Azospira inquinata: one gene and its partner. The main gene of each other region encodes a partner of the protein of the gene in region 2 in a complex. Links are inferred from orthologs where the notes say so. Each region holds a gene or a part of one and is shown on either strand. Other genes may lie near its edges.

Region 1 (11,323 bases), 220 kb from region 2 along the record:
GAAAATCATGTCCGACTTTCAAACTGGCACCCGAGGAAAAGGGCGCTTGGGGCTAGGAATTTTGGCACACTCGGCCCGCCGACCGCAACGCGGGCAGGGCTTATCCACCTTGCATTGTGCCAAGGCCAGCGCCCCGGCGCAGCTTTTTTACAGCCCTGCCTCATACCTGACAAAGCAGACCCTTCAGATATTCCCCCTCCGGGAAGGCCAGGGCGATGGGGTGATCCGGGCCGGCGGCCAGGTGGCGCAGGATGCGGGCATCCACTCCCGCGTCCTGGGCGGCCCCGGCGACGATTTTCTGGAACAGGTCCACGCCGATGCCCCCGGAGCAGGAATAGGTGAGCAGATAGCCCCCCGGATTGAGCAGGCGAAAACCCAGGAGATTGATGTCCTTGTAGGCCCGGGCAGCCCGGGCCGCGTGGGCGGCGGAAGGGGCGAACTTGGGCGGGTCCAGGACAATCAGGTCGAAACGCCGCCCCTCCTGGCGCAACTGGCGCAGGGCCTGGAACACATCCGCCTCCCACCATTCCGCCCGCTCGGCGGGCAGGGCCGGATTCAGGGCCACATTGCGCTTGGCCGTGGCCAGGGCCGGGCCAGAGGAATCAATGGACAGCACGGAGGCGGCCCCGCCGGCCAGGGCCTGGAGACTGAAGCCCCCGGTATAGCAGAAGCAGTTGAGCACGGCCTTGTCCGCCGCCAGGGCCCCGGTGAGGCGCCGGTTTTCCCGCTGGTCCAGGTAGAAGCCCGTCTTATGGCCTCCCACCACGTCCACCAGCAGGCGCACCCCGTTTTCCTCGATGCTGATGTCTCCCGCCGGGGCTTCCCCATGGAGCCACCCGGTCACCGCCTTTAAGCCCTCCAGGGCCCGCACGTCCGAATCGGAACGCTCATAGACCCGGGCGCAACCCGTAGCCTGGACCAGGGCGGACACAATGGCTTTGCGCCATTTTTCGCCCCCCGTGGAGGTGAGTTGGAGCACCAGGGTGGCATCCGGCCCCAGGCCGTACTGGTCGCAGATCACCCCGGGCAGGCCGTCCGACTCCCCGTGGAGCAGGCGGATACCCTGCTCCCGGGCCAGTTCGGGCAGGGCCCGGCGGCGAGCCACCGCTTCGCCGATACGACGCTTGAAGAAAACGTCGTCCACGCTCACCCCTTCGGCAAAGGTCCATACCCGGGCCCGGATCTGGGAATCCGGGCTATAGGCCGCCCGGGCCAGAAAGCGCCCGTCGTCCGCCAGCACTTCCACCGTATCCCCGGCCCGGGCCTGGCCCTTGAGACGGCCCACGGAGCCGGCAAAAATCCAGGGATGGCGGCGCAGCAGGGAACGTTCCTTGCCGGGCAGAAGAATCAGTTGGGACATGATGGGGATAATCCAGAGAATAAAGGCCGGAGCAGCGCTCCCGGTTCTGAAGAGTCAGCCGGGCAACGCACAAAGGGGAAGTGTACGGGAAAAGCCCGGCCCCGGGCTAGGGCGACCGGGCCAAGCAGGGGAAAAACCGGAGGATCAGCCCACGCCTGGGGGATAACCAGGCTTGAAGCCGCCTGGCTCAGGAGGTCCGGCCGAGCTCCAAATCGGAGCCAAGGCGGCAAGCGCCCCTCGGTTTTAAGCCCCCAGCCAGCGCTCCACCGCCCAACCGGCCCCATAGGTGACGGCGGCAGCCGCCGCCCCGATGACCAGTTGGCGCAGGCCGGAGAACCACAGGCCCCGGCCGGTAAAGACGGAAATCCCGGCGCCGATGAGGAACAGGCCCAAAGCGCTGGCCAAAGCGCTGCCCAGCACGGCGCCGCTGCCATGGAGCACCAGGAGGGGCAACACGGGCAGCAGGGCCCCCACCACAAAGACCAGGAAGGAGGTCACCGCCGCCAGCCGGGCCGAGCCCCCCAGATCGTCCGGATTAATGCCCAGTTCTTCCCGGGTCAGGGTATCCAGGGCCGTATCCGGATTGCGGATCACCCGGGCGGCAATGGTGTTGGCCTCTTCGGCGCTAAAGCCCTTGGCCTGGTAGATCAGGCTCAGTTCCGTCTGCTCTTCCTCGGGCACCTGGGCCAGTTCCTCCGCCTCGGCGGCGATCTGGTGGGCGTACATTTCCCGGGAGCTTTGCACCGACACCCATTCCCCCATGGCCATGGAGCAGGCTCCGGCCAGCATCCCGGCCAGCCCGGCCGCGGCCACGGCGCCGGAGGAAAACTGGGCCCCCGCCACCCCCATCACCAGGCTGAGGGTGGACACCAGACCATCATTGGCCCCCAGCACGGCGGCCCGCAGGGCGTTGCCGCCCCCGGCTCCGTGCCGCCCTTCGATGCGGGCATAGGCGCTGCCGTCCCACCGGCCTTCGTGGCTGCCCACGGCCATGCGGGTGAGGAGGCGGGCATGGGAACGTTCCTCGTCGGGGAGACGGGTGTCCTGGGCTTCCTTCTGATCGTCGTAATTACCCTGATCCTGGGCTTCCTGGGCCGCCACGGTGGGCAGCACGGAGGCGGCCCCCAGGCGCCGGGCGGCCCAGATCAGCACCTTGGCCCGCCAGCCCGGATGGAGCCTGGGCAGTCGGGCCCCAGCCTGTTCCAGGCGGTGGCGCCAGAATGCCACGTGGGCTTCCTCCGCCTCCGCCAGACGCCGGTAAATGGTGGCCAACTCCGCCTTGGGCTCCACTGCCGCCATGGCCCGGTAGAGGGCGGCACTATCCACTTCGGCCTGGAGGTTGCGGCGGTAGCGTTGCAGGTCTTCCGGGGTGGGGGCGGTCACGGCTTGTCCTTGGCTTTACGTTTGGCCCGGGGGTGGGCGGCGTCATAGACCTGGGCCAGATGCTGGAAATCCAGGTGGGTATAGACCTGGGTGGAAGCGATGCTGGCGTGGCCGAGCATCTCCTGCACTGCCCGCAAATCCCCGGAGGACTGGAGCACGTGGGAGGCGAAGGAGTGGCGCAGCATGTGGGGATGGACCCGGGAGGGCAGGCCCTGATGCACGGCCCGCTGGGCCAGCCGGGCCTCAATGCCCCGGGGAGAAAGGCGGCCCCCCCGGTGATTGACGAACAGGGCCGTTTCCCCGGGGGCCGCCAGCACGGGGCGTTCCACGGCCCAGCGGGCAATGGCTTGACGGGCCTTGCTGCCCACGGGCACCAGGCGCAGCTTGCTGCGCTTGCCCAGCACCCGCACTTCCCCGGCGGCCACGTCTTCCAGGCAATCCACATTGAGACCGGCCAGTTCCGCCAAACGCAGGCCGGAGGAGTAGAAAAGCTCGAACATGGCCTGATCCCGGGCCTCCAGGGGCGTCTCCACCGGGGCATCCAGAAGCTGGGCGGCCTGATCTGGAGAGAGCACCTGGGGCAGGGCCTTGGGGCTTTTGGGCGCCCGAATGCCGTCCACCGGATTTTTGCTCACCAGCCCCCGCCCCCCCAGCCAGCGGTAAAAGCCCCGCCAGGCGGAGAGGGTACGGGCGATGGAGCGACCGGAAAGGCCCCGGCCATGGATCTGGCCCATGAAACGGCGCAACTGGAGGCCCTGGAGCCGGACCAGGGACACCGGGGGCTGGGCCTCCCGGGCCAGGGCCAGGAGGGCCGCCAGATCCCGGCCATAGCCGGCCACGGTCAAGGGGGACTGGCGGCGCTGATCCGTCAGTTCCGCCAGATAGGCGTCCACCAATTCCTGGTCCGTCATGAGGACGCCCCTCCCGCCTTCCGCCCCGCCTTAAGCCAGCGTCAGGCTCAGGCCGGGCGCAGGGCCCGGCTGATGGCGGCGGAAACCAGTTCCCCCAGCCGTTCCAGGTAGAGGGTGCCCATGTCGGAATAAAAGCGCTGGGGATCTTCGCTGCCCAGGGCCACCATGCCGAAGGTGCCATCCCCCTTTTGCAGGGCGATCAGGGCCTGGGAGCGGATCTGGGGCGAGGCTTCGCCAAACCAGGTGGAGGTCTCGAAGCCGGAGGTGGTACCGCAATAGGGCCGGGAAAGGGTTTCGGCAAAGACCTGGAGTTCCTCGGACACGGCGGCGAATTCGGGCAATTCCCCCACTCCCTGGGGCTGATCCCAGAGGCGCAGGGCCACGTGGGGTACGGCGAAATCCTCTTCCAGGTGGAAATCCAGCACATGGATCACCGCCTGGAAGGTGGACGCGGCCACCAAGCCCACAGCCAGGCGGTGCATTTTTTCGCTGATGGCGTCGTTATCCTCGCCAAACTGGATCAGTTCCCCCAGCTTGCCCGCCAGGGCCTTGTTCTTTTCCCGCAGGTCGATCATCTGCCGTTCGGTAATGGAAATGGTCCGGCCACCGTGGGGATGGGGCAGCACCAACCGGGTCAGCAGGTCCGGGTGTTCTTCGAAAAACTCCGGGCTCTCCAGCAGGTACTGGGCCACTTCGTCGCTGTTCAGGCTCATAGATCGATTTCTCCGCTAAAAACGGTGACCGCCGGGCCGGTCATGAGCACCGGAGTGCCCGCCCCCGCCCAGGCAATGGAAAGTTCGCCGCCCCGGGTGCTCACCCGCACCGGGGAATCCAAAAGGCCCCGGCGGATGCCGGACACCACGGCGGCGCAGGCGCCGGTGCCGCAGGCCAGGGTTTCCCCGGCGCCCCGCTCATAGACCCGGAGCTTGATGTGATGCCGGTCCTGGACCGCCATAAAGCCCGCGTTCACCCGTTGGGGAAAGCGGAGATGGGATTCGATGAGGGGACCTTCCTCCGTCACCGGATGCCGATCCACGTTCTCCACCACCTGCACGGCGTGGGGGTTGCCCATGGACACGGCGCCGATCTCCACGGTCCGGTCCCCCACCTTAAGGGGCTGGACCGGGGCATCCGTATCGCTGACAAAGGGAATGCGGGCCGGTTCAAAGATCGGGACGCCCATATCCACGGTCACCAGACCGTCCGCCTCCAGACGGGGGCCGATGACTCCGGCTTGGGTTTCCACCCGGATTTCGGACTTGGCGGTAAGGCCCTGGTCATGGACAAAGCGGACAAAACAGCGGGCGCCATTGCCACACTGCTCCACCTCGCCCCCGTCGGCGTTGAAAATCCGGTAGCGGAAATCCACCCCCGGCTGACGGGCCGGCTCCACCAGCAGCAGCTGGTCGCAGCCCACGCCGAAATGGCGATCCGCCAAAAAGCGGATCTGCTCCCGGGTCAGATGAACGGACTGACGCACCCCGTCGATCACGACAAAGTCGTTACCCAGGCCGTGCATCTTGGAAAATTTAAGCTTCATGATGGGAATTCGCTGTTATTAGGCGCAAGCCGCCGTTTGCAAAGGCTTGGCCATTATAAAGTCATCCATGACGAAGCCGTGGCCGATGTCACGGCACACTGCCGCCCGCTGCCGGAAACCGTAGGCCCGATAGGCCGCCAGGGCCCGGGTATTGCCCTTATTTACCGCCAGCACCAGGGTTTGCCCTCCCGCCTCCCGGGCCGTGGCGGCGGCCCAATCCACCAGGGCCCGGCCCACACCCCGGCCCTGGGCCTGGGGATGGACGTAGAGCTTGTCCAGCTTGAATTCCCCGGGAGTATCCGTGGTTTCCAGGCAGGCAAAGCCCACCATGGCATCCTCCAGACCAGCCGTCATCCAGCACACGGTCCAGCCCGGGCCGGGGGCACCAGCCTGGGCGGCCAAATCCCGGGGCTGGTAGCGCTCCGCCAGCATGTGGTCGATCTGGGCCTGGGGAATCAGGGCCGAATAGGTGTCCTGCCACACCACCCGGGCCAGGGCGATAAGCTCGGGCACCCGGTCCGGAGCTAGGGGCGCCAGATTCAGGGAGGAAGGGGTAGGGGCGGAGACAGCAGAGGAAACGGCGGTCATGGGCAGAAAAAGGTCGAAACTGGAGACAGAACCAGGAAGCCCCCATCTTACCCCCGCCCGAAGGGGGCGCTGCCCCGGGACTTAGGGGTAAAAGCGGGCTTCCCCGGGGGGACGGGTCTTGAAGCGCTTATGCAGCCAATAATATTGGGCCGGACACTGGCGCACCCGGGCTTCGATAAAGGCATTCATGCGCCGGGTGTCGGCATTAAGGTCCGGCCCCGGATAGTCCTCCCAGGGGGCTTCCAGGGTCACCCGATAGCCCTGGGGGGTCATCCGGGTCAGGCAGGGCAGCACCCGGGCATGGGCCAGCTTGGCGAGCCGGGGCACCCCGGTGATGGTCGCCGCAGGGGTACCGAAAAAGGGCACGAAAATGGCATCCCGGGGGCCGAAATCCAGGTCCGGCAGGTAATAGAAGGGACGACCGGAGGCCAGGCCCCTCACCGCCTTACGCAGGCCGTCCAGGCGGGAAAGAAGCTGGGGCTGGTTGAAGCGCATACGCCCGGCGTAGAGAGCGGCGTCGAAGACCAGATTTTTCTGGTTGGCGTACACCGACAGCATGGGCATTTCCAGGGTGAGCCGGGTCCAGCCCGCGTCCAAGCCGACAAAATGGGGACTGAGGAGTATCACCGGCGTTCCGTCGGTAGGCAGATGTTCCAGGCCTTCCAACTGGATCAGGCGGCGCAAACGCGCTGGCGAGGCCCACCAGAGCAGGCTCCGGTCCAGAAAAGACTGGCCGAAGGCGATGAAGTGCTGCAAGGCCAGGCGGCGCCGCGCCTCGGGTGCCAACTCGGGGAAACACAAGCCCAGGTTGGTGAGGGCCACCCGGCGCCGTTCCCGGCCCAGGACATAGAGCAGACGGCCAAAACCGGCCCCCAGGGCCCGCAGCCAAGCCAGGGGCAGAAAATGGAGGAGCCAGAGCAGGCCCACGGCCAGCCGGGTCATGGCCGCTCCTCCCCCACCGGGGCGGAGGCCCCGCCCTCCCTGGAAGGGGATCGCCCAGTCTCCATGGCCGCCGGCGCCACATGCCAGCCGGAGGCGGGCGCGGGACTTGGGGACAGGGCCCCGGCGGGGGGCGGCTCGGCGCCGGAGGGCCGCTTGTAACGGTTATAGCCCCACAGGTACTGGCTCGGACATTGGCGAATCAGGCCTTCCAGCTCCTGGTTGATCTGGGCCGCCCGAACTTCCGTGGAGCCCTCCAGAGGGTGGAGGGTTTCCTGAAGATGGAGATGGAAGCCCCGCCCTCCGGGCAGGCGCTCCGCGTAGGCCAGCAGCACCCGGGCGCCGGTTTCCGAAAGACGGGCGGCCAGGGTCATGGTGTAGGCGGGGCGACCAAAGAAATCCAGCCATTTGCCTTCCCCGGCTCCCGGCGCCTGGTCCGGCAGCATGCCCACCGCTTCCTTGCGCTTTAAGGCGCGGAGCAGGTGGCGCACCCCGGAGAGGTCGGCGGGGGCCAGTTGCAGCCGCTGATCCCGGGCCCGGCCCTGGACGATCAGGGGTTCCAGCCAGGCCTGTTTGGGGGGCCGGTAGAGCACCGTAATGGGGGATTCGGGACGGCAATGGGCGGCGTAATACTGGGCGGTCACCTCGAAGCAGCCCAGGTGGGGGGTGAGGAAAATAATGCCCCGGCCTTCGGCCCAGGCCGCTTCCACCAGCTCCCAGCCGGTCACCCGGACCACCCGGCCCGCCGCTTCTTCCAGGGGCCGCAGCCAGACCTTGGGCAATTCCAGCATGCCTTTACCCGCTTCGGCCACCGCCTGGGGCACCAGCCGGGCCGCCGCCTCCGGGGCGTAGGCCAGGGCCAGGTTTTCTTCCAGATGGGCCCGGTAGACGGGGGACAGGCGATAGGCCAGGCGGCCCACCAGGGCCCCCAGGGCGTGAAGCCAGGAAAGGGGCAGAAGGGAAAGGATACGGAACAGAGCGGCCAAGGGAGTGTCTCAGTACCAGGTCGCCCTGGTTTGACCCGGGGCGGGTGAAAAATTAGAATTATCGCGCCGCCGAGTTAATCAGGACAACTTGCAGGGCGGATCAAAAATTCTGCTAAAGCGTCGCCTGCTCCTCCCCCCGAGCGGTAACGCCATCCACCACAACAAAAGGGGAGAGGAGTATTTATCTTGGCAAAAGAGTTTCTGTTTACCTCGGAATCCGTTTCCGAAGGCCATCCGGACAAGGTCGCTGACCAGATTTCCGATTCCGTGCTGGACGCCATTCTGGCGGAAGACCCCAAGGGCCGGGTCGCCTGCGAAACCCTGGTATCCACCGGTCTGGTGGTCATGTCCGGGGAAATCACCACCAAAGCCAACATCAATTACCGGGACATCGCCCAGGAAGCGGTGCGGCGCATTGGTTACACCGATTCGGAAATCGGCTTCGACTACAAGTCCTGCGCCATTCTGGTGGCCATCAACAAGCAATCCCCGGACATCGCCCAGGGGGTGAATGAAGGGGAAGGCCTGGATCTGGACCAGGGTGCCGGCGACCAGGGGCTGATGTTCGGCTATGCCTGCAACGAAACCCCGTCCCTCATGCCCCTGCCCATCTACTACGCCCACCGCATCATGCAGCGTCAGGCCGAGGTGCGCAAGGATGGTCGCCTGCCCTGGCTGCGTCCCGACGCCAAGAGCCAGCTCACGGTGAAATACGTGGACGGTAAGCCGGTGGCCATCGACACCGTGGTGGTTTCCACCCAGCACAGCCCGGAAGTCTCCCACGCCCAGATTACCGAAGCGGTGGTAGAAGAAATCATCAAGCCCGTGCTGCCCCCGGAATTGCTCAACGGCAACACCCGCTACCTGATCAACCCCACCGGCCGGTTCGTAGTGGGCGGTCCCCACGGGGACTGCGGCCTCACCGGGCGCAAGATCATTGTGGACACCTACGGCGGTGCCGCCCACCACGGCGGCGGCGCTTTTTCCGGCAAGGATCCTTCCAAGGTGGACCGCTCCGCCGCCTACGCGGGCCGCTATGTGGCCAAGAACATCGTGGCCGCCGGTCTGGCGGACAAGTGCGAAGTCCAGGTAGCCTATGCCATCGGCGTGGCCAAGCCCGTTTCCCTGATGGTGAATACCTTCGGCACGGGCAAGATCGCCGATGAAAAAATTGTGGAACTGGTGGGCCGTCACTTCGACCTGCGTCCCAAGGGCATTATCCAAACCCTGGACCTGCTCCGCCCCATCTACGCCAAAACCGCCGCCTACGGCCACTTCGGTCGGGAAGAGCCGGAATTCACCTGGGAAGCCACGGACAAGGCGGCTGCCCTGCGGGCCGACGCGGGCCTATAATCCGGGGCGCGCCTGCGCCATACTGCTTTTGTCGTAGCTCAGACGCCCAGCCACCCGCTGGGCGTTTTTGTATCCGCCCACCCGGCGGCCGCCACCGGGCCCCAAGCCCCGCCTGTTCTTTTGCAAAGGTCAAACAACAATATGCCGGTCCAACTCGTCGCCGCCACGCCTTCCGCCTATGCCTTTCCCCTGCTCATCAAGCACCTGCTCCACTCGGCCCTGACCCAGCATCCGGATCAGGAAATCGTTTACCGGGACAAGGTGCGCCACACCTACCGGGATCTGGAACAGCGCATCGGCCGGCTGGCCAACGGTCTGGCCGGGCTGGGGGTGGAAGCGGGCAAGACGGTGGCCATCATGGACTGGGACAGCCACCGCTATTTGGAATGTTTTTTTGCCGTGCCCATGATGGGGGCGGTGCTGCAAACGGTGAATGTGCGCCTCACTCAGGACCAGCTCCTGTACACCCTGAACCACGCCCGGGCCGACGTGCTTCTGGTCAATAGCGAATTCCTGCCCCTCCTGGCCGCCTTTGCGGACAAGCTGGAAACGGTGAAGACCCTGGTACTGATCCACGGAGATCAGGCCGGGGAAAGCAAGGCGGGCCTGGACCTGCCCTTCGCCACGGATTACGAAACCCTGCTGGCCCAGTCTTCCCCGGACTACGATTTCCCTGACTTTGACGAAAACGCCAAGGCCACCACCTTCTACACCACCGGCACCACGGGCTTGCCCAAGGGGGTCTATTTCAGCCATCGCCAGCTGGTGTTGCACAGCCTTTCCGCGGCCACCGCCCTGGGCACCGCCGCCCGCCAGGGGCGCCTGCACCGGGACGACGTGTACATGCCCATCACCCCCATGTTCCACGTGCATGCCTGGGGCCTGCCCTACGTGGCCACCATGCTGGGCCTGAAACAGGTCTATCCGGGCCGCTACCAGGCGGACATGCTCCTCAAGCTGCGCCGGGAGGAAAAGGTGAGCTTTTCCCACTGCGTCCCCACGGTGCTGCACATGATCCTCAACCATCCCCACGCCAAGGACACGGACCTGTCCGGCTGGAAGGTGATGATCGGCGGCTCCGCCTTGGCCCAGGCCCTCGCCTGTACGGCCCTGGCCCGGGGCATGGACCTCTTTACCGGCTACGGCATGTCGGAAACCTGCCCCATCCTCACCATCGCCCACCTCCCCAGCGACCTGGTGGATGCCCCGGCGGAGGAGCAGGCGGTGTACCGGGCCAAGACCGGCCTCACCCTGCCCCTGGTGGATTTGCGCCTGACCGACCCCAACATGGGGGAACTGCCCCGGGACGGCCAGACCACGGGGGAAGTGGTGGTGCGCTCCCCCTGGCTCACCCAGGGCTACCTCCACGCTCCGGAAGCCTCGGAGGAGTTGTGGGAAGGGGGCTACCTGCACACCGCCGACATCGGTTTTATGGACGCCCAGGGCTGGCTGCAAATCACGGACCGGATCAAGGACGTGATCAAAACCGGCGGGGAATGGACCTCCTCCCTGCAACTGGAAGACATCGTGGGCCAACACCCGGCGGTCCATGAAGTGGCCGTGGTGGGGGTGCGGGACGACAAGTGGGGGGAACGGCCCCTGGCCCTGGTGGTGTTAAAGCCGGAATGGGAAGGCAAAATCACCGCCCACACCATCCGCAACTTCGCCGCCCACGCAGCGGAAGTGCAAGGCGTCACCCGCTACGGGGTGCTGATCCAGGTGAGCTTCGTCAAAACCCTGGCCCGCACCAGCGTGGGCAAAATCAACAAGCGCCAGATCCGGGAAGATTTGTCCAAGGCCAAGGGCTAAGACCGCCGGCCTATCGGACTTCCGGGTAACCTACCGCCGAACCTTCCGCATAGGGCATCCGGCCGCCCAGGGCCGCGGGAAGCCAATTTCCCTTCACCCCGCCGCAAGAATGGCTTCCAGCTTGGCTCTCCCGCCCGGCAAAAGTAAGAAGCCCGTCTTTCTTCCCTCTCCGGGCAGAAAAGAAAAGGGGCCGAATGGCCCCTTCATTGCAGCGATTGGGCCGCCCCGGGCGGCCTGCCTCACACCCGGTACTGGCCCACCACCTGACGCATGGCGCCAGCCAGTTCGTCCAGATGCCGGGCCGTGTCCGCCGTGGCGGCCGCCGCGGCGCTGTTTTCTTCCGTCATCTGGGCGATCCGTTCCACCTGCTGGGCAATGCTGGTGCTGGCCACGCTTTGTTCCCGAATGGCTTCGCTGATTTCCCCCACCCGGGCTTCCGTGTCCTGGGACACCT
Region 2 (10,014 bases):
TTAGGTAATTGCCAGATTTCAACCATCTTCTATTTCCGCCCCTTTACATTTAAACCACAGAGCCGAGTTTGAAGATAGGAAGATACATGGCGATAACCATACCGCCAATCAGCGTACCCAGCACCACCATAATGATCGGTTCCATTAAACTGGAGAGAGCCTCTACCGAGTCGTCTACCTCCTGTTCAAAGAAGTCTGCGACCTTTGAGAGCATGGCGTCCAAAGCCCCGGATTCTTCCCCAATTGCAACCATCTGTACCACCATATTGGGAAATATGGATGCGTTTTGCATAGCGGCGGTCAGGCTGGTGCCCGTACTGACCTCACTCTGAATCTTTGCGGTGGCGACTTTATATACGTAATTCCCCGAGGCGCCTCCTACCGAATCCAACGCTTCGACCAGCGGTACTCCCGCAGCAAACATCGTGGCGAGGGTTCTGGTCCAACGGGCGATAGTGGATTTACGGATAATCTCTCCGAATATCGGTGCTCTTAGCAGCGCTCGGTCCATAAACATTTGCACTTTTTCTGAGCGCTTCCATGCCTGTAATGCGCCGTATATGCCACCGCCCAAGGCAATTAATATAAGCGGCCAATAAGCGACGAAAAAATCAGAAATTGCTATTACAAAAACAGTTGGTGCAGGTAAGTCAGCGCCAAAGTCGCTAAAAACCTTTTTAAAGGCTGGAATTACAAAAATCATAATAATTGCTGTGATAATGAAAGCTACAGCAAGCACTGCCGTTGGGTAGAATAAGGCAGATTTAATTTTGCTTTTTATTGCAAGGATTTTCTCCTTATAAACCGCAAGGCGGTCTAGTATGCTGTCTAATATGCCGGCCTGCTCACCGGCTGCAACCAAGTTACAAAATAGGCTATCAAAATATAGAGGGTATTTTTTAAAGGCTTGATTAAGCGAGCTACCTGTTTCGACATCACTTTTAATATCTGATAAAAGTTTTGATACGGAGGGGTTGGCGTGCCCCTTTCCAACAATATCAAATGCCTGTAATAACGGGACGCCGGATCTCATCATGGTAGCAAGTTGCCGAGTGAAAAGGGTAATATCCTTCTCCGTGATTTTTCTTCCAGAACGAAATCGTTGCTTAGATACTTTTGCGACGATAATACCTTGCCTGCGCAGGGTGGCTTGCACCACGGTAACGCTGGTGCTGCGCATTTCCCCCCGTACCAATTTGCCGTGTTTGTCTTTCCCCTCCCAAAGAAAAACACTTTCTTTTAAGCCGCTATCAATTTTCTTGATCGGTTTTTTTGCGGCGCTGTTCATGAATCAGCTCCCTTTATCGAATGACTGGCTAAGCTAGGCGTTGGTCGTGGAAAGAACTTCGTCCAAGGAGGTCACTCCTTGCTTTACTTTCAACAAGCCGGATTGGCGAAGGTTCTTTACCCCTTCTTTTTGGGCTTGAGCCGCAATATCCATGGAATTCCCATTGCCCATGATAATGCGCTGAATTTCTTCGGTAATCGGCATGACCTGGTAAATGCCAACCCGGCCTTTATAGCCAGTTCCCTTGCAGCGGTCACAGCCGCCATCTCGAGGGCCAAACAAAGTCCAGCTTCCGTCCAGATCGCTTTCTTTGAAGCCCGCATCCAGTAAGGTATCTCTCGGAACATCAAGGGGAACCTTGCAAGTGCAGAGCCTGCGGGCCAAGCGCTGTGCAGTTATGAGAATCACCGAGGCGGCGATATTGAAGGTAGGAACCCCCATATTCTTTAGCCGTTCCAGGGTCGTCGGTGCGTCGTTGGTGTGCAGGGTAGAAAGCACCATGTGCCCGGTTTGGGCCGCCTTGATGGCGATTTCTGCCGTTTCCAAATCCCGAATTTCCCCCACCATGATGACGTCCGGATCTTGACGCAAAAAGGCTTTTAGGGCGGAGGAAAAGGTGAGGCCAGCTTTTTCGTTTACGTTAACCTGATTAATTCCCGGTAAATTGATTTCAGCAGGATCTTCCGCTGTGGAAATATTGGTTCCTGGGTCGTTGAGCAGATTCAGGCAAGTATAAAGGGAAACCGTTTTCCCTGAGCCGGTAGGACCGGTAACTAGCACCATGCCGTAGGGGCGGTGGATGGCGTCCATTAGGGCGGCTTGCTGCTCGGGTTCATAACCCAACGCTTCAATACCCAAGGTGGCGGATGTGGGGTCCAAAATCCGCATAACAATTTTTTCCCCATGCAGGGTGGGGAGGGTGCTAACGCGAAAATCAATGGCCCGATTTTTGGATAAAACCAATTTCATCCGGCCGTCTTGGGGAACACGTTTTTCGGAAATATCCAAACGGGAAATGACTTTAATCCGGGATGCGATTTTTTCCTTGATGACCAAGGGGGGCGTGGCTATTTCCCTTAATACGCCGTCGATACGAAAGCGGATGCGGTAATACTTTTCATAGGGTTCGAAATGGACGTCAGAGGCTCCATCGTTAATAGCATCCAGCAATATTTTCTGAATAAATTTGACGACAGGTGCATCGTCCACCTCTAAGGTGACGGCTTCGTCCGCCTTTTCCGATTCCTCTTCTGCGAATTCAAGGTTCAAATCTTCCGAAGCAAAGGCTTTCAAGGAGTCTTCGGCGGCTTCGGAATGTTTTGCGACCAGGGGGGTAAGTTTTGTTTCTTCAACAACAATCGGGTCGACGGCTAAGCCGGTCTGAAACCGGATCTCATCTAAAGCACGCAGATTGGTGGGGTCGGCCACAGCAATGGCGAGCCGGTTGCCCCGCTTATTGAGTGGGATGACCCGGTGGGTTGCAATGAGCTTTCGGTCAATGGCATCCGTAGGGATTTGACTATCGTCGTAGGCATCCAGGTCCAGCAGGGGGTAACCAAAGGTTTCTGCGGCAAAGAGCGCAATATCCCGGGCGGAAAAGCGTTTGGTGGCTACTAGCTGGCCAATGAATGTACCCCCGGTGCTCGATGCTTGAGCCATGAAGGTATCGGCTTCGGATTCCTTTATCCGTTCCGCTTGTACCAGCGCACGCGCTAAACCGCTGAGGGGTACCTGTAGCGTTGCTGCCATGAAAGTTCTCGAATTCAGCTGGGCTTGACTAGAAGGGAGGGGCGCTGGGGCAAACGTGTAGGACAAATCCCGCGCTCAAAGTGGGGATGATGATGCCCGCGTGGTCTGGGATTGTAAACCTTAAGTCATAAGGCCTAGTTTGAAGGCAAGGGCCGCGCAGGGCGCTAGGGCGTGGGGCTTTAACCCGCCCTACCCAAAATCACTTCCAGAACAAAGCGGCTGCCGATGTAGGCCAGGAGCAGGAGGAGGAAGCCGGTCATGGTCCAGCGCAGGGCCAGGCGGCCGCGCCAGCCGTAGATGCGGCGTCCCAGTAGCAGGGCGGCGAAAATGCCCCAGGAAATGAAGGCGAAGATGGTCTTGTGGTCGAAGGTCAGGGCTTTGCCGAACAATTCCTCGGAAAACAGGACGCCGGAGGCCAGGGCGACGGTGAGCAGGAGGAAGCCCAGGAAAATCATGCGGAACAGCAAAGATTCCATGACCAGGATGGGGGGCAGGCTGGCCAGGCTTTTAGTTAATGCCCGGCGATGCAGTTTGCGCTCGGCGAAGCCCATGAAAACGGCGTGCATGGCGGCCAGGGTGAAAAAGCTGTAGGCCAGCATGGAGGCCATGAAGTGAAGCTTGAAGCCCAAGGAGGCCGCGTGGGGTAAGGGGTGGGCGATGGGAAAGAGGGGCGGGGCTAGGGCGCAGACGGCGGCCAAGGGCAACACCATGGGCTGCATCCCTTCCATGCGGGCGTGGAAGCTTTCCAGCCAGTAGATTAGCACCGCCAGCCAGAGCATGAGGGCCAGGGCCAGGGCGAAGGAAAAGCGCATTTCCCCGTTACCCATAATGCCGTCGTATAGGGCTAGGCCATGGAGGACCAGCCCCCCCAGGATCAGGAGCCGTTCCCAGGGTTGCATGGGCACGGCGACCCGGGCGTTTTCCGTATTCGCCCAGCGGCTGCGCCAGAAATGAACGCCCAGCAAGCCAAAGACCGCTGCGGCCAGGTAGTGGGGCAGGAAGTGCAGTAAAATGGGCGACATCTAATTAGTTTACACCAAGCCCAATTTCCCATGCTCGACAACCTGACCCAACGCCTTGCCCGCGTAATGAAGACCCTGCGCGGAGAAGCCCGCCTCACGGACGCCAATATTGCCGATGCGCTCCGGGAGGTGCGGCTGGCTCTGCTGGAAGCGGATGTGGCCCTGCCGGTCATCAAGGACTTCATCGCCGCCGTCAAGGAAAAGGCCGTGGGGGAAGCGGTGGTGGGTTCCCTGACCCCGGGCCAGGCCCTGATCGGGGTGGTGCACGAGGAAATGACCGCCCTCATGGGGGGCGCCAATGCCAGCCTGAATCTGGCTACCCAGCCGCCGGCCGTGGTGTTAATGGCTGGCTTGCAGGGGGCGGGGAAGACCACCACCACCGGTAAATTGGCGAAGTGGCTCAAGGAAACCCAAAAGAAGAAGGTGCTGGTGGTTTCCTGTGACGTCTATCGGCCCGCCGCCATTGAACAGTTGCAGACTGTGGCGGCCCAGGCTGGTGTGGATTTTTTCCCCTCTTCCCCGGAAGATAAACCGGAAGCTATTGCCCTGGCGGCGGTGGATTGGGCCAAGCGCCATTATCACGACGTGGTGCTGGTGGATACGGCCGGGCGCCTGGCCATTGATGAGGCCATGATGGCAGAAATTCAGCGCCTCCATGAAGTGCTGAAGCCCATTGAAACCCTGTTCGTGGTGGATTCCATGCTGGGCCAGGACGCGGTGAATACGGCCAAGGCATTTAATGACGCCCTGCCCCTCACCGGGGTGGTGCTGACCAAGTTGGACGGGGATGCCCGGGGGGGCGCCGCCCTGTCCGTGCGTCAGGTCACGGGCAAGCCCATCAAATTTGCCGGGGTGGGGGAAAAACTCTCCGGCCTGGAACCCTTTTACCCGGATCGTATGGCCTCCCGGGTGCTGGGCATGGGGGACATCCTGTCCCTGGTGGAGGAAGCCCGTAAGGGAGTGGATGAGGAAAAGGCCAAGGCCATGGCCAAGAAGTTGAAGTCCGGCAAGGGCTTCGACCTCAATGATTTCAAGGATCAGATTGCCCAGATGCGCAACATGGGGGGCATGTCGGCCTTTATCGACAAGTTGCCGGCCCAGTTTGCCCAGGCGGCTGGTCAGTTGCAGGGTGGGGCGGAGGAAAAAGCCATTCGGCGCATCGAAGGCATTATTAATTCCATGACTCCGGGGGAACGGTCCAAGCCGGAAATCATCAAAGCCAGCCGCAAGCGGCGCATTGCGGCGGGAGCTGGGGTGCAGGTGCAGGAGGTGAACCGCTTGCTCAACCAGTTCGAACAGACTCAGAAAATGATGAAGTCCTTTGCCAAGGGTGGCCTGGGCAAGCTGATGCGGGGCATGAAGGGCATGATGCCCGGGATGCGCTGAAGATCGTTTCTGGGGTTTGCCCAATAAAAAAGGCGGCTGAAGCCGCCTTTTTTATTGCATGGCCATGCGTGTACTGTAGGACCATTGGCCCTGCCAGGCGGCACGGACCATATTGGGGTATTCGGGTTGGCCCAGACTGCCGTTGTAGCGGCCCAGGGCCCGGTACAGGTCGCCGTTTTCGATGTCCAGATAGAAGCGCAGGATGGTGCAGCCGTAGCGCAGGTTGGTGCGCATCTGGAACAGGTCGTTGCCCGGGGTTCCGATCTGCTTGATCCAGAAGGGCATGACCTGCATATAGCCCCGGGCGCCCACGGAGGATAGGGCGTATTTCTTGAAGCCGCTCTCTACCTGGATCAGGCCCAGGACCAACTGGGGGTCCAACCCCGCCCGGGTGGCTTCGTAATGGACTGAGCGCAGAAATTCCAGGCGTTCCTTCTGGTCCGGGATGCGTTTCGTCAGGCGACGGGACATTTCCGTCAGCCAGTCCGCGGCCGCCATGGGGTTTTTGAAGGAACTGTAGGGCGGCGCCTGGTCCGCCACCGCTTTGGACAAAGCGGCCTGGACACTGGCGGACAGGGGTTCGTAACGCTGGGCCCCGGCCTGGGCTACCAAAGGCAGGCCCAGGACCAGGAGCAAGGCCGTTAGGCGGCGCACAATTTCTCCCGAATAAAGGTTTGCACATCCCCGGCGGGGATCAGGGTGGCGGCTTCGTCCCGGCGTCCCTTGTATTCCAGCTGCCCCTCCTTGAGGGTACGTTCACCGATTACCAGGCGATGGGGAATGCCGATCAGTTCCATATCGGCGAACATGGAGCCGGGGCGTTCGTTCCGGTCATCCAGCAGCACATCCAGGCCCAGGCTTTCCAGTTCCACCAGCAGTTTGTCCGCCGCTTCTTTCACCACCGGGTTCTTATGATAGCCCATGGGGACGATGGCGATTTGGAAGGGGGCGATGGCGGCGGGGAAAATAATGCCCCGATCATCGAAATTCTGTTCGATGGCCGCTCCCACAATCCGGGAAACCCCGATGCCATAGCAGCCCATTTCCATGACCTGCTCCTTGCCGTTTTCGTCCAGGAACTTGCAGTTCATGGCTTGGGAGTATCGGGTGCGGAGCTGGAAAATATGGCCCACTTCCACGCCCCGGCAAAGTTCCAGAGGCCCTTTGCCGTCCGGGCAGGGGTCCCCCGCAATCACGTTGCGGATGTCCGCCACCTGAGCGGGCTCGGGCAGATCCCGACCAAAATTGACGTGGGTGAAGTGGTAACCCGCTTGGTTGGCGCCGCAGACAAAGTCCCCCATGGCCGCCACGCTGCGGTCAGCGATAACCCGGATGCCCGCATCAATGTCCACCGGACCGATGTAGCCGGGCTTGCAGCCCAGGGCGGTGACAATTTCGTCGTCCTTGGCAAAGCGGAATTCCCCAATCACCTTTTCCGCCTTGATTTCGTTCAGCTCGTGGTCGCCCCGGAGGAGCAGCAGGGTGAAGCCGCCTTCTGCGGCCACCACGGCAATGGATTTGACCAGCTGGGTAACGTCCGTGCCGAGGAATTGGGCCACATCCCCGCATTGGGTTTTGTCCGGGGTAGGTTCCTTAGCCAGGGGGGCGTCGGGAGCGACCCGGGGCGTGGTGGGGGCCAGGGCCTCCGCCAGTTCCACGTTGGCGGCATAGTCCGAATCCGGGCAGAAGGCGATGGCGTCTTCCCCCGAGTCCGCCAGTACGTGGAATTCGTGGGAACCCGTACCGCCGATAGAGCCGGTGTCCGCTGCCACTGCCCGGAATTTCAGCCCCAGGCGTTGGAAAATCCGGTGGTAAGTGTCGTACATATTCCCGTATTCCCGCTCCAGGTCGGCAAAGCTGGTGTGGAAGGAATAGCCGTCTTTCATCAGGAATTCCCGGCCCCGCATGACGCCGAAACGGGGACGGATTTCGTCCCGGAATTTGGTCTGGATTTGGTAGAGGTGGATGGGCAACTGGCGGTAGCTCTTAATTTCCCGCCGTACCACGTCGGTGATCACTTCTTCGTGGGTCGGGCCGATGACAAAGTCCCGATGGTGCCGGTCCTTGATGCGCAGCAGCTCAGGGCCGTATTTTTCCCAGCGTCCCGTTTCCTGCCAAAGCTCCGCCGGTATCACGGCGGGCATGAGCAGTTCCTGGGCGCCCGCCCGGTTCATTTCGTCCCGGATAATGGCTTCTACTTTGCGCAACACCCGCAGGCCCAGGGGCATCCAGGTATAAATGCCGCCAGCCAGGCGCTTGATGAGGCCGGCTCGGATCATCAGTTTGTGGCTAATGACTTCCGCTTCTGCCGGAGCTTCTTTAAGGGTGGAGAGGAGAAATTGCGAGGTGCGCATGATGAATGGTTATAAGGGTATCTAAATATCTAATTTTACAAGACGTGGGGAGAGAAGGGGGAATGGTGGTGCCTGGCAGGCCGGGGCGGTTTCCTTTCCAAGCGTTTTGAAATGTGAAAAAATGCTGGTAACCCAATATTTTTAGCAGGTTTTTTCATGCTTGATCGCGAAGGCTATCGCCCGAACGTCGGCATCATTCTTTGCAACTCCCGAAATGAGGTTTTTTGGGGTAAGCGGATACGCGAACATTCTTGGCAGTTCCCTCAAGGCGGTATCAAGCGCGGTGAAACTCCCGAGCAGGCAATGTACCGGGAACTGCATGAGGAAGTGGGGCTGATGCCCGAGCATGTCCGGATTCTGGGGCGAACCCGGGATTGGTTGCGCTACGATGTGCCGACGCAGTGGATAAAGAGAGAGTGGCGGGGTAGTTACAAGGGCCAGAAGCAAATCTGGTTTTTGTTGCGTCTCACCGGCCGGGATTCGGACGTTTCCCTGCGGGCGACCGATCACCCGGAATTCGACGCCTGGCGTTGGAACGATTACTGGGTGCCCCTGGAGTCGGTCATCGAGTTCAAGCGGGGCGTGTACGAACAAGCCTTGAATGAATTGATGCGCTTCATTGACGCCGATCGTCCACACCATCGGGGCCACAATCGCCGTCCCGACGGCGGCAAGGCCTAGGTTGCCGACCATGCGTTTGAAAGGCAGCCGTACCGAGGCCAACCTGAAGGAAGCTTTCGCCAAGGAAGCCCAGGCTAACCGCCGCTACCTTTATTTTGCTGCCAAGGCCGATGTGCTGGGCCAAGCAGGAGTGGCGGAGGTGTTCCGCGCCATTGCGGAAGGGGAGACGGGGCACGCCCACGGCCATCTGGAATATCTGGAAAGCTGTGGTGATCCGGTTACGGATCTGCCTTTTTCTTCCCTGCGGGAAAGTCTTAAAGCAGCCTTGGTCAGCGAACTGGCCGATTGTGATCAAATGTACCCCCGCATGGCCCTGGAGGCGCGAGAAGAGGGGTTGGTGGAACTCGCCGCCTGGTTCGAAGCGCTCACCAAAGCAGAGCGGGCCCATGCCAATCGTTTGCAAAAAGCGCTGGATCAGCTGGAGGATTAGGGTGTCGCCCAATCTGAGAATGGTAGGTGTGGTGTGTGGTCTGCTGTGGGCCTTGATTCCTTTTGCCCGGGCGGACCAGGATTATCTGAGAAGCTTGAACGGCCGCATCGATAACCCGGGCTTTGAAGAGGACTACGAGAAAAAGCCCTGGGCGGAAATCGCCGCCCAATTACCCCCTGCTCCCCAGGAAAAATCCATGGTGGAATTGGACCTGGGGCCTACGGCTCGCAATCGCTTTTTCGTCGATGAAGCCAGCCTATCAGTGGGGGCGGACCGGGTGGTGCGCTATGTGGCAATCATTCTTTCCCCCTCCGGCGCCAAAAACGTGAGTTTCGAAGGCCTGCGCTGCGATACCTATGAGCGGCGCTACTACGCCTTCGGGCGGGAAGACGGCAGCTGGTCTAAAGCTCGGGGCAATGAGTGGCGCCGGTTGCGTACCGATACGGTGAATGGCTACGCCCAGACCCTGGCCAGGGAGTTTTTCTGCCCGGACGGTATCGCCATCCAGAAAGCGGAAGAAGGTGTGGCCGCGCTCAAGGCGGGAGGTAAGAAATAGCATGGCGTTGGATCAGGTCATCACGGAATTCGATAAGGCCCTCCGGGCCGTGTTTGCTCCCGCCCACTCCCGACGACCTCTCCCGGGAGGGGACAAGCCGGAGGCGGAGCTATCGGAGGCGGAGCGCCGCCACGTGGCGGGCTTGATGCGTATCGACCATTGCGGAGAAATTTGCGCCCAGGCCTTGTATCAAGGGCAGGCCATCGCCTCTCCCTCCGTAGCCTTGAAAAAAAACCTGGCGGCCGCCGCCGACGAAGAAACGGAACACTTGGCGTGGACCGCTGGCCGTTTGGCGGAACTGGGTTCCCGCAAGAGTTTGCTGAATCCCCTCTGGTATATGGGGTCCCTTACCATCGGGGTGCTGGCGGGAAAGGCGGGGGATGCCTTTAATCTGGGTTTCCTGGCGGAGACGGAGCGGCAGGTGGAGCGCCACCTGCAGGGACATTTGGCCGTGTTGCCTGCCCAGGATCAACGCTCCCGGGCTATTCTGGAGCAGATGAAGGAAGATGAAATCGGCCACTCCCGTATGGCCGAGTCTCTGGGGGCGG

Evidence for each region.
Region 1: the proteins of Azoinq_RS04575 (region 2) and dapF are in contact, whole or in part, in a solved structure (PDB 5YGU), measured with the Escherichia coli proteins. The link is inferred for Azospira inquinata from one-to-one orthologs.

The regions. Positions count from the first base shown.
Region 1 is NZ_CP064782.1:1,245,909-1,257,231, forward strand. Bases 3,280-6,203 are described here. They hold dapF (diaminopimelate epimerase), read right to left. Parts: upstream 5,195-6,203; coding sequence 4,364-5,194; downstream 3,280-4,363. Other genes in these bases: xerC (tyrosine recombinase XerC), read right to left, coding at 3,280-3,654; Azoinq_RS05655 (DUF484 family protein), read right to left, coding at 3,702-4,367; Azoinq_RS05665 (GNAT family N-acetyltransferase), read right to left, coding at 5,213-5,782; Azoinq_RS05670 (LpxL/LpxP family acyltransferase), read right to left, coding at 5,864-6,203. Also shown: Azoinq_RS05635 (STAS domain-containing protein), read right to left, coding at 1-9; Azoinq_RS05640 (class I SAM-dependent rRNA methyltransferase), read right to left, coding at 161-1,360; Azoinq_RS05645 (VIT1/CCC1 transporter family protein), read right to left, coding at 1,604-2,743; more of xerC, read right to left, coding at 2,740-3,279; more of Azoinq_RS05670, read right to left, coding at 6,204-6,724; Azoinq_RS05675 (lysophospholipid acyltransferase family protein), read right to left, coding at 6,721-7,707; metK (methionine adenosyltransferase), read left to right, coding at 7,894-9,060; Azoinq_RS05685 (fatty acid--CoA ligase), read left to right, coding at 9,202-10,869; Azoinq_RS05690 (methyl-accepting chemotaxis protein), read right to left, coding at 11,109-11,323. UniProt on the Escherichia coli protein: Involved in the succinylase branch of the L-lysine biosynthesis and in the biosynthesis of the pentapeptide incorporated in the peptidoglycan moiety. Catalyzes the stereoinversion of LL-2,6-diaminopimelate (L,L-DAP) to meso-diaminopimelate (meso-DAP).
Region 2 is NZ_CP064782.1:1,023,969-1,033,982, reverse strand. Bases 6,928-9,717 are described here. They hold Azoinq_RS04575 (RNA pyrophosphohydrolase), read left to right. Parts: upstream 6,928-7,955; coding sequence 7,956-8,480; downstream 8,481-9,717. Other genes in these bases: coq7 (2-polyprenyl-3-methyl-6-methoxy-1,4-benzoquinone monooxygenase), read left to right, coding at 9,468-9,717; Azoinq_RS04565 (CNP1-like family protein), read left to right, coding at 8,963-9,466; Azoinq_RS04570 (rubrerythrin family protein), read left to right, coding at 8,491-8,910; Azoinq_RS04580 (proline--tRNA ligase), read right to left, coding at 6,928-7,799. Also shown: Azoinq_RS04610 (prepilin peptidase), read right to left, coding at 1-26; Azoinq_RS04605 (type II secretion system F family protein), read right to left, coding at 50-1,288; type IV-A pilus assembly ATPase PilB, read right to left, coding at 1,322-3,037; Azoinq_RS04595 (cytochrome C assembly family protein), read right to left, coding at 3,217-4,059; ffh (signal recognition particle protein), read left to right, coding at 4,090-5,445; Azoinq_RS04585 (transglycosylase SLT domain-containing protein), read right to left, coding at 5,497-6,099; more of Azoinq_RS04580, read right to left, coding at 6,087-6,927; more of coq7, read left to right, coding at 9,718-10,014. UniProt on the Escherichia coli protein: Master regulator of 5'-end-dependent mRNA decay.